DNA from 2 places in the Streptomyces sp. NPDC031064 genome. Region 2 is predicted to be linked to the other one. Evidence: riboswitches for the same ligand, from Rfam matches in the RefSeq annotation. Region 2 holds a riboswitch; the other holds the start of a gene.
The links. Region 2 has a riboswitch for cyclic di-AMP ahead of ACZ46W_RS19325 (transglycosylase family protein). Riboswitches for the same ligand answer to the same signal wherever they lie in the genome.

Region 1 (4,203 bases), on a different contig from region 2:
GGCTCGCGTCCGTCACGGCCGCGACCTTCTTCGTACGGATCGTGATGTCGCCGTTCGCGCACCCGCTGTTCACCGTGCTCACCGGCATCGGTTTCGGCATCGCCGCGATCACCGCGCGCCGCAAGAAGGTCCGCCGGATCGCGCTGCCGGTGCTCGGGCTGGCCCTGGCGATGGGCATGCACGCGCTGTGGAACGGCTCGGCGGCGCTCGGGCCGTGGGGGTTCTACGCCGTGTACGGGGCGTTCATGGTGCCCGCGTTCGGGCTGCTGACGTGGCTGGCGATCTGGTCGCGCCAGCGCGAGCTGCGCACGATATCGGGCGAGCTCCCGGCGTACGCCGCGGCGGGCTGGCTCACCCCGGCCGAGCCGCTGGCGCTGTCCTCGATGCGGGCGCGGGGTCTGGCCCGTGGGTACGCGGCGCGCTGCTTCGGCCCGGCGGCGGCGCGCGCGGTCGGCGAGTACGAGGCGTTCGCGACGTCGCTGGCGTTCCTTCGCCACCGGGCCCGCCGGGGCGTGGTGGGCCACGACTTCATGGCGCGCGAGCAGGAGCTGCTGCACCACCTGTGGCAGCGCAAGGAGATAGCCGGGCCCGCGCTGACGTACGCGGCACAGGCCACCGGCCGGGTGTGGACGCCGCCCCCGCATCTGAACTACGGCGGCTACAACCCGTACCGGTACTAGGCCGGCAGCCCTGGCGTCGGGGGGTGTGCCGCCAGGGCTGCCGGAGTGCGAGGTTCAGGGAACCGGGGCTCAGACGGTGAGGCCCTTGCCGCGCAGCCACGCCAGCGGGTCGATCCCGTCGCCGCCCGGCGTGTGCACCTCCAGGTGCAGGTGCGGCCCGGTCACGTTGCCGGTGGCGCCGACGCGGCCGATGGTCTCGCCGGTGGCGACCGTCTGCCCGGCGCCGACCGTCATGGACGACAGGTGGCAGTACCAGACCTCGGTGCCGTCCTCCAGCTCCAGGACGATGCGGTAGCCGTACGACCCGGACCATCCGGCCGACTTGATGGTGCCGCCGTGGACGGCCTTGGCGGGCGTGCCCGTGGGCGCGGCCAGGTCGAGGCCGGTGTGGTAGCCGGAGGACCACATGTTGCCGGCCTGGCCGTAGGTGGAGGTGATGGTGTACGAGGAGGTCGGCAGGGACCAGCTCCCGGCGAGCTTGGCCAGCCGCTCCTCCTCGGCGGCCTTCGCCTTGGCGGCGGCCTCGGCCTCGGCCTTCGCCTTCTCCTCGGCGGCCTGCTGGGCGGCCTGCTCCTGGGCGGCGGTCTGCTGGGCCTTCGCCTCGGCGGCGGCCTGTTCGGCGGCGGCCGCCTCGGCCGCGGCCTTCGCCTCCGCGTCGGCGGACGCCTGCTGCTGCTCGGCCTGCTGGAGGATGCGGGCGCGCAGGGCCTCGCCCGCGTCGGCGCCGCCGCTCTGCTGCGCGGTGGCGTCGGCCGAGCCGGTGAGGGAGGCGGCGGTGAGCGGCCCGCTGTCCGGGGTGCCGGCCTCGCCGGAGTCCGCGGAGTCCGTCTCGTCGGACATCAGGGAGCCGATGCCGGGCAGGGAGTCGGCGTCGGGCAGGTTGTCCGTGACGACGTCGGGCAGGGATATGGAGACCGCGGGCTTGTCCTGCGCGGTGGCCATGCCACCCGCGCCGACCGCCGCGATCACGCCGACGCCGAGGACGGTGGAGCTACGGGCGAGGCCGCCGCGCTGCTTGGCGATGCGGTGCCGGCCGCGCACGGGGCGGACGGTTTCCTCGGTGGGGTTCCATTCCTCCCACTGCCCGTTTACGGGGGCGGCGTCCGGGACACCCGAAGTGTTGAACGAGGCGATCGAGCCGTACGGAGCTTCGGGGGCAGGCCTGTTGGACGCCACGGAGGCGCACTCCTTTCCTTCCTTCTCGCCTACCGGGTTAGCTGACGGGTTCGGAGCAGGAAGGTCTCCTACGGGCCTGGTTCAGCCCGATTCACCCCAAAAGGTGGTTCCCCGGTTCCCTCACGGGATTCGGCGCACGCGCACGGTGCCGTCTCTTGCGACGGCTGGGACGACCGCGCTGCGTTATCGAACGTTAATAGACGCGGGCTCCGGATTCCAAGCCGTTCCTACTGATCATTAACTGGACGGCCCCGGGATTTACCGGCCCACAATCGGGCACAACGGGGCGACTTGACCGCACATCAGAAAGATTCACCGGCCATAGTGATGCTGACGGTGCGTCAAATGTTATGCGGAGTGACACGCTTCGGCTACGCACCGTACCGACGGCCGGTGACGCGGTGGACGCCGCTACGGCACGACCGGCATCGTCCTGCGCCGCTCCGGCTGCCCCTCCGCCGGCCGGGTGACCGCCAGCAGCGCCAGGTCGTCCGTCGCCCCGCCGCCCGTATGCCGCCGTACGTCGCTCACGAGCGCGTCCAGCATCGCGTCGGGCCCCGGGAAGAGCCGCCCCGACAGCCGCGCGACCGGGTCGTAGAAGACCCCGTCCGCGTCCCGGGCCTCGGACAGCCCGTCCGTGTAGAACAGCAGCGTCGCCCCCGCCGGATACGGCACCTCGTACGCCCGGTCCGGCCACGTCCCCAGGTCCGACATGCCCAGCGGCAGCGCGGGCTCGGCCGGCTCCAGCAGCTCGGTGCGCCCGTCCGCGTACAGCATCAGCGGCTCCGGGTGCCCCCGGTCCACCACCCGCACCACGGCCTCCCCGCGCGGCACCTCCGCCAGCACCGCCGTGGTGAACCCCTCGAAGGCGTCCAGCCCGTCGCGCCGCGTCCCCTCCCGCGCCAGCGCCCGCTCCAACCGCTGCGCCACGCCCTCCAGCGAGCTCTCCTGCTCGGCCGCCTCCCGGAACGCCCCGATGACCACCGCCACCGCCTCGACCGCCCCCATGCCCTTGCCCCGCACGTCCCCGACCACCAGCCGCACCCCGTACGGCGTGTCCTGCACGGCGAAGAGGTCACCCCCGATGAACGCGTCCGCCTGCGCCGCCTCGTACCGCGCCGCCACCTGCAACCCACCGATCCGCTCGGCCGGCGTCGGCAGCACGGCCCGCTGCGCGGTCTCGGCGATCACCCGCGCCGAGGCGAGCTGCTCCCCACTGCGCCGCACCACCCGGTTGATCAGCAGCGCGAGCGCCGCGACCACCGCCACGGTGAGGATCTCGGTCGGCGCCTGCACCTCGTCCAGGGTGCCGTTGCCCAGGTGCAGGAACAGCACGGCCAGCACCGCGCACAGCCCCGACAGCAGCGTCGTCCGGGCGGCGAACAGCGGCGCCGCGACCAGCGGGGCGGCGGCGAACAGCGGCACGGCGGTGAAGCGCGGCGGAGTCGACAGGTCGTACACCACGCCCCCCACGATCAGCAGCGCCGGCAACGCACGGACGAACCGCCGGGCACCCCCGCGCCCGTCGCCACCGTCCCCGCCTCGCTGCCCCACCACTGGCCTCCTGCCCGCTCCGCCCACGGCTGCGGACGGTACCGCGCCCCACCCGGGCTCCCCGGAGCCGCGCCGCACGGCGACCCGCCGTCCACCGACCGAGCGACACGTCCGGAACGCGGACACGACGAAGGCCCGGTGCGCAATGCACCGGGCCTTCGTCATCAGTAGCGGGGACAGGATTTGAACCTGCGACCTCTGGGTTATGAGCCCAGCGAGCTACCGAGCTGCTCCACCCCGCGTCGGTGAACACCACCTTACGCCATCCGGCGCACGATCCCTAACCAATATCCCTGGTAGGCCGTGTGGGACTGTCCAGCCCGCCCCATGTGCCTGACGCGCTGTGCCCCGGCCGGCGAAGGTGACCGGGGCACGAACTCACCGGTCGGAGCCCTGTGGGGCTCGAGACGTGCTGCTCGCCTGCCGGAAGAGGCACACGCCTAAGATCCCTCGATGGAATCGAGGTGGCTGCGCAGTTCTGCTCCGATCTCTTCTTCGCCTCCCTCGGCCGGCAGGGGCCAAGGAAGCTGCTCTCCATTCGCCATGGCGAGACTGCTGGCAAAGCGGATGAGGTGCGGGGCCGGGACGAATGAGTCACGGAGCCATCGGGCAAAGGCCGCGGCTTCGGCGACCGTCACATCGGTGAGGGTGATGTAAGCGTAATCGGCTTCCGGCAACGAGGCGGTTCCGTCGATCCAGACGTCGGGGGCAAGCTCGACCTCGAAATCGAGAACAGTCATGTGGTGAATCCCCGAGACCCTGTATTCCACGGTGGGTTCCGGGAACGCCTGCC
Region 2 (4,203 bases):
TCGCCGACGAGCTGGACCTTGGTGCCCAGCTTCTCGGTGATGGTCTTCCAGCCGTCCCAGTCGTCCTCGAACAGCGGGTCCTCGATGGAGACCAGCGGGTACGCCTCGACGAGCTCGGCGTAGTAGTCCGTCATCTCGGCGGCCGAGCGGGACTTGCCCTCGAACTGGTAGGCACCGTCCTTGTAGAACTCGGACGCGGCGACGTCGAGCGCCAGGGCGATGTCCTTGCCCGGGGCGTAGCCGGCCTGCTTGATGGCCTCGAGGATGAGGTCGAGGGCGGCGCGGTTGGAGTCCAGGTTCGGGGCGAAGCCGCCCTCGTCGCCCAGGCCCGTGGACAGGCCCTTGTCCTTCAGGACCTTCTTCAGCGTGTGGTAGACCTCGGCACCCCAGCGCAGCGCCTCGGAGAAGGACTCCGCGCCGATCGGGGCGATCATGAACTCCTGGATGTCCACGTTGGAGTCGGCGTGCGAGCCGCCGTTCAGGATGTTCATCATCGGAACGGGCAGCAGGTGCGCGTTCGGGCCGCCCAGGTAGCGGAAGAGCGGGAGGTCGGACGCCTCGGAGGCGGCGTGCGCGACGGCGAGGGAGACGCCGAGGATGGCGTTGGCGCCGAGCGAGGACTTGTCCGGCGTGGCGTCCAGGTCGAACATCGCCTGGTCGATCAGCCGCTGCTCGGTGGCGTCGTAGCCGACGAGCTCCGGGCCGATCTGCTCGATGACGGCGAGGACGGCCTTCTCGACACCCTTGCCGAGGTAGCGGTCCTTGTCACCGTCGCGGAGCTCGAGGGCCTCGAACGCACCGGTGGAGGCACCGGACGGGACGGCAGCACGGCCGGTGCTGCCGTCGTCGAGGCCGACCTCGACCTCGACCGTGGGGTTGCCTCGGGAGTCCAGGATTTCCCGGGCTACGACGACGTCGATGGACGGCACGAGCATCTCCTTCTGGGATGTGACGCAAAATGTGACGCATGCGGTGCAGGGTCTCTTTGGCCTTGCGGCAAGAGCCTAACCGGCCGGGGAGCCGTGACCAGCCGACGCCCGCCTCCTGGGACGAAAAAGGGCTCACCAGGCTGCATTGCGGGCGAAACGCCACGAAACCTACCGGTCGGTAATGTGGCTGGAGCGCGGAACCCCGGCCCGGCACGCACGGGGGAAGGGCGCGCCGGGCCGGGGTGGTCCCGCGGGGGTCAGCTCAGGTGGAGCTGCTGGCCCGGGTAGATCAGGTCGGCGTCGTCGACGATGTCCTTGTTCAGCTCGAAGAGCTTCTGCCAGCCGCCCGCGACCTTCTTGTCGGCGGCGATGGTGCTGAGCGTGTCGCCGGCCTTGACCTTGTACTCGCCGTCGCCCTTCTCGACCTTCTTGCCGGTCGGGGTGGTGACGGTCTTCGGCGCGGCCTTCTTCTCGGCCTTCGGGGCGGTGCGCTGCTCGCTGCGCGTGGTGGGCTGCTCGGCCTTGCGCTCCTGGACCGGGGCCCCCTGGTACGAGGCGTTGGACAGGCCGACGCCGCAGTGCGGCCAGGCGCCCTTGCCCTGGCCCGCCAGGACCTTCTCGGCTATCTCGATCTGCTGCGACTTGGAGGCCTGGTCGGCGGTCGCGGCGTACGCGGTGCCGCCGTACGCGGCCCAGGTGGAGGCCGAGAACTGGAGGCCGCCGTAGTAGCCGTTGCCGGTGTTGATGGACCAGTTGCCGCCGGACTCGCACTGGGCGACCTTGTCCCACTCGGCGGCGGTGGCGGCCGAGGCGGACGTGGCGCCCATCAGCGGGGCGGCGACGGCGACACCGGTGATGCCGGCGAACGCGGCGAACCGGGCGGCCTTGGAGGGGCGACGGTGCTTGGCCTTGCTGGAGAACAGCATGGGACATCTCCTCACCGACGCCTGCGAGGTGAGCTGTCGGGTTCGGGCGTGAGCTGCCCGGCCGCGCGGCACCGCGGTGCGGCGCGCGGCTTCACCCCAAGCCGGTCCGCGCCATGTCTCCATGGCCGGGCCCGGCACTTACCTTGGGTCCCCCGCTCCTGCCTTCGGCGCGTGACGCGACGACTGTTCCCGTCGACCGGCGGCAGGATTCGGCGTTCCGGTCGATGGGGCCCGCGGTGGCGAGCGGTCACGACCGTAAACAGAGACCTCCCCGAAGTTCAAAGGCGGACATCGGGGTCAATCCGCCCTTATGCGCCTGCCCTTGACGGGCGTTTACGCAGGTGAAGGGCGGATTGTGCGCTTCGGGCGGCCACGGTGCGCCAGTTGGGGCGAAGAGATTCATGTCTCACTTACCCAGAAGTGGACATAACCCCTGCCCCTACGGCTGATCCGTCGTCAGGTCGAGGCTCTGACCGGGGACGATGAGGTCCGGATCGGCGCCGACGGTCTCCTGGTTGGCCTCGTAGAGGGCGGGCCAGCCGCCGGGGACGTCGTGCTCGTCCGCGATGCTCCAGAGGTTGTCGCCGGGGCGGACGGTGTACGCGCCGGGCTCGACACTGCCGGGGTCGCGCGACGCTCCGTCACCCCGGGAGGGGTGGCCGTCGCTTTCGCGCCCGGTGGCCGAATTGCCGGTATCAGCGGGCTTGGCAGGATCGGTGGGCTTGGTGGTGGTTTCGCCCTCCGGTGCGGCTGGGGCGACCGGGGCGGTCGGGTCGGTCGCCGGAGTCTCCTCGGGAGACGGCTCGCCGCGGTGCTTGCCGGTGCCCGGAGCGGGGGTCGCGCCGGGCGCCGTCGGAGCGGGCTCGGTGGGCAGGAGCGTTCCGGCCGGGCCGGTCGGTGTGGCGGCCGGGTCGGTGGGCGCGGCCGGGTCCGTCGGCGTGGCGGGCGCGGTCGGGCCTTCGAGGGTCTCGGCCGGGTCCGTCGGCTCGGCGCTCTGTGCCGGGGCGGACGGCTCAGGGGCGGTCTCGGTGGGCGCGACGCCCAGGTCGGTCCCCGGCGTCTCGGCGGCGCCGCCCAGGCCGGCGATCGGGGCGCAGGTCTCCCACGCCTTGACGCCCGTCGCCGCGTAGACCTTCTCGGCGACGGATATCTGCTCGGTGCGGCTGGCGAGGTCGGGGCGCGCGGCGTGGGCGAGGCCCCCGTACGACTCCCAGGTCTCCTGCGACATCTGGAGGCCGCCGTAGAAGCCGTTGCCCAGGTCGGCGCTCCACAGGCCGCCGGACTCGCATTCGGCCACCCGGTCCCAGGTGGTCGCGTCGGCCGCCGACGCGGAACCCGCGCCGAGCAGCGGGAGCGCGATGGCGGATCCGGTCACCCCTGCCGCGACGACGATGGCGGGGGCTTGACGGGGTCGTCGGTGCCGGCCGTTCCCGGAGCGCATGCGGTGCTGCCTTTCGCGTGACTGCTGAGGTGACGGTGAACGTAGCGGCATTCGAACGTCAGTCACAAGTCGATGCACCGGAGATTACGCGAAGATCACAGATCTGATGGGTCGTCAGCCGACATGAGGGGTGAACTCGACCGGGAGCGTGCGCAGTCCACGCATAATGAGCCCGCCACGCCACCGCAAATCGGTAGGATCCACCGCAAGTCGCAAGTCCGGCAGCCGGGTCAGCAGGGTCGCCAGGGCGGTCTGCCCCTCCAGCCGGGCGAGCGGCGCGCCCAGGCAGTAGTGGATGCCGTGCCCGTACCCCAGGTGCTGGTTGTCCCGCCGGGCCAGGTCCAGCGCGTCCGGGTCGGCGAACCGCTCCGGGTCGCGGTCGGCGGCGGCGAGGACGACGAGGACGGGGTCACCGGCCGCGATCCGCTCGTCGCCGATGGTGAGCGGCTCGGTCGCGAACCGCCACGTCGCCAGCTCCACCGGGCCGTCGTAGCGCAGCAGTTCCTCGACCCCGCTCTCCAGCAGCCCGTGCTCGCCGGCGGCGAGGGACTCCTGGAGCCGGGCGCGCTGGTCCGGGTGACGAAGCAGGGCATAGACCCCATTACCGATCAGATTCACGGTCGTCTCGAAACCCGCGAACAGAAGGATGAACGCCATCGCGGCGGCCTCGTTCTCGGTGAGGTGCTCGCCGTGGTCCGAGGCCTTGATGAGCCCTGAGATCAGGTCGTCACCCGGATCCTCGCGCTTGCGGTGGATCAGCTCGGCGAGGTACCCGCGCATCTTCTTCACCGACCGCGCGACCCCGCCGCGCGGCCCGCCGCCGTGCCGGATCATCATCCCCGCCCAGTCGCGGAAGTCGTCCTGGTCCTCACGCGGGACGCCCAGCATGTCGCAGATGGCGTAGATG

Region 1: linked by a shared signal. The riboswitch ahead of ACZ46W_RS15290 (M23 family metallopeptidase) and the one ahead of ACZ46W_RS19325 (transglycosylase family protein) in region 2 are both predicted to bind cyclic di-AMP.

What each region holds. Positions count from the first base shown of each region.
Region 1 is NZ_JBVIGF010000004.1:15,767-19,969, forward strand. Features, by position in the region: gene ACZ46W_RS15285 (PrsW family intramembrane metalloprotease) at 1-680, shown strand, start outside; gene ACZ46W_RS15290 (M23 family metallopeptidase) at 750-1,856, opposite strand; cyclic di-AMP (ydaO/yuaA leader) riboswitch at 1,868-2,001, opposite strand; gene ACZ46W_RS15295 (PP2C family protein-serine/threonine phosphatase) at 2,268-3,410, opposite strand; tRNA gene ACZ46W_RS15300 (tRNA-Met) at 3,579-3,652, opposite strand; gene ACZ46W_RS15305 (hypothetical protein) at 3,851-4,150, opposite strand.
Region 2 is NZ_JBVIGF010000005.1:109,541-113,743, forward strand. Features, by position in the region: gene eno (phosphopyruvate hydratase) at 1-929, opposite strand, end outside; gene ACZ46W_RS19325 (transglycosylase family protein) at 1,187-1,855, opposite strand; cyclic di-AMP (ydaO/yuaA leader) riboswitch at 1,859-2,035, opposite strand; gene ACZ46W_RS19330 (transglycosylase family protein) at 2,295-3,230, opposite strand; gene ACZ46W_RS19335 (cytochrome P450 family protein) at 3,411-4,203, opposite strand, start outside.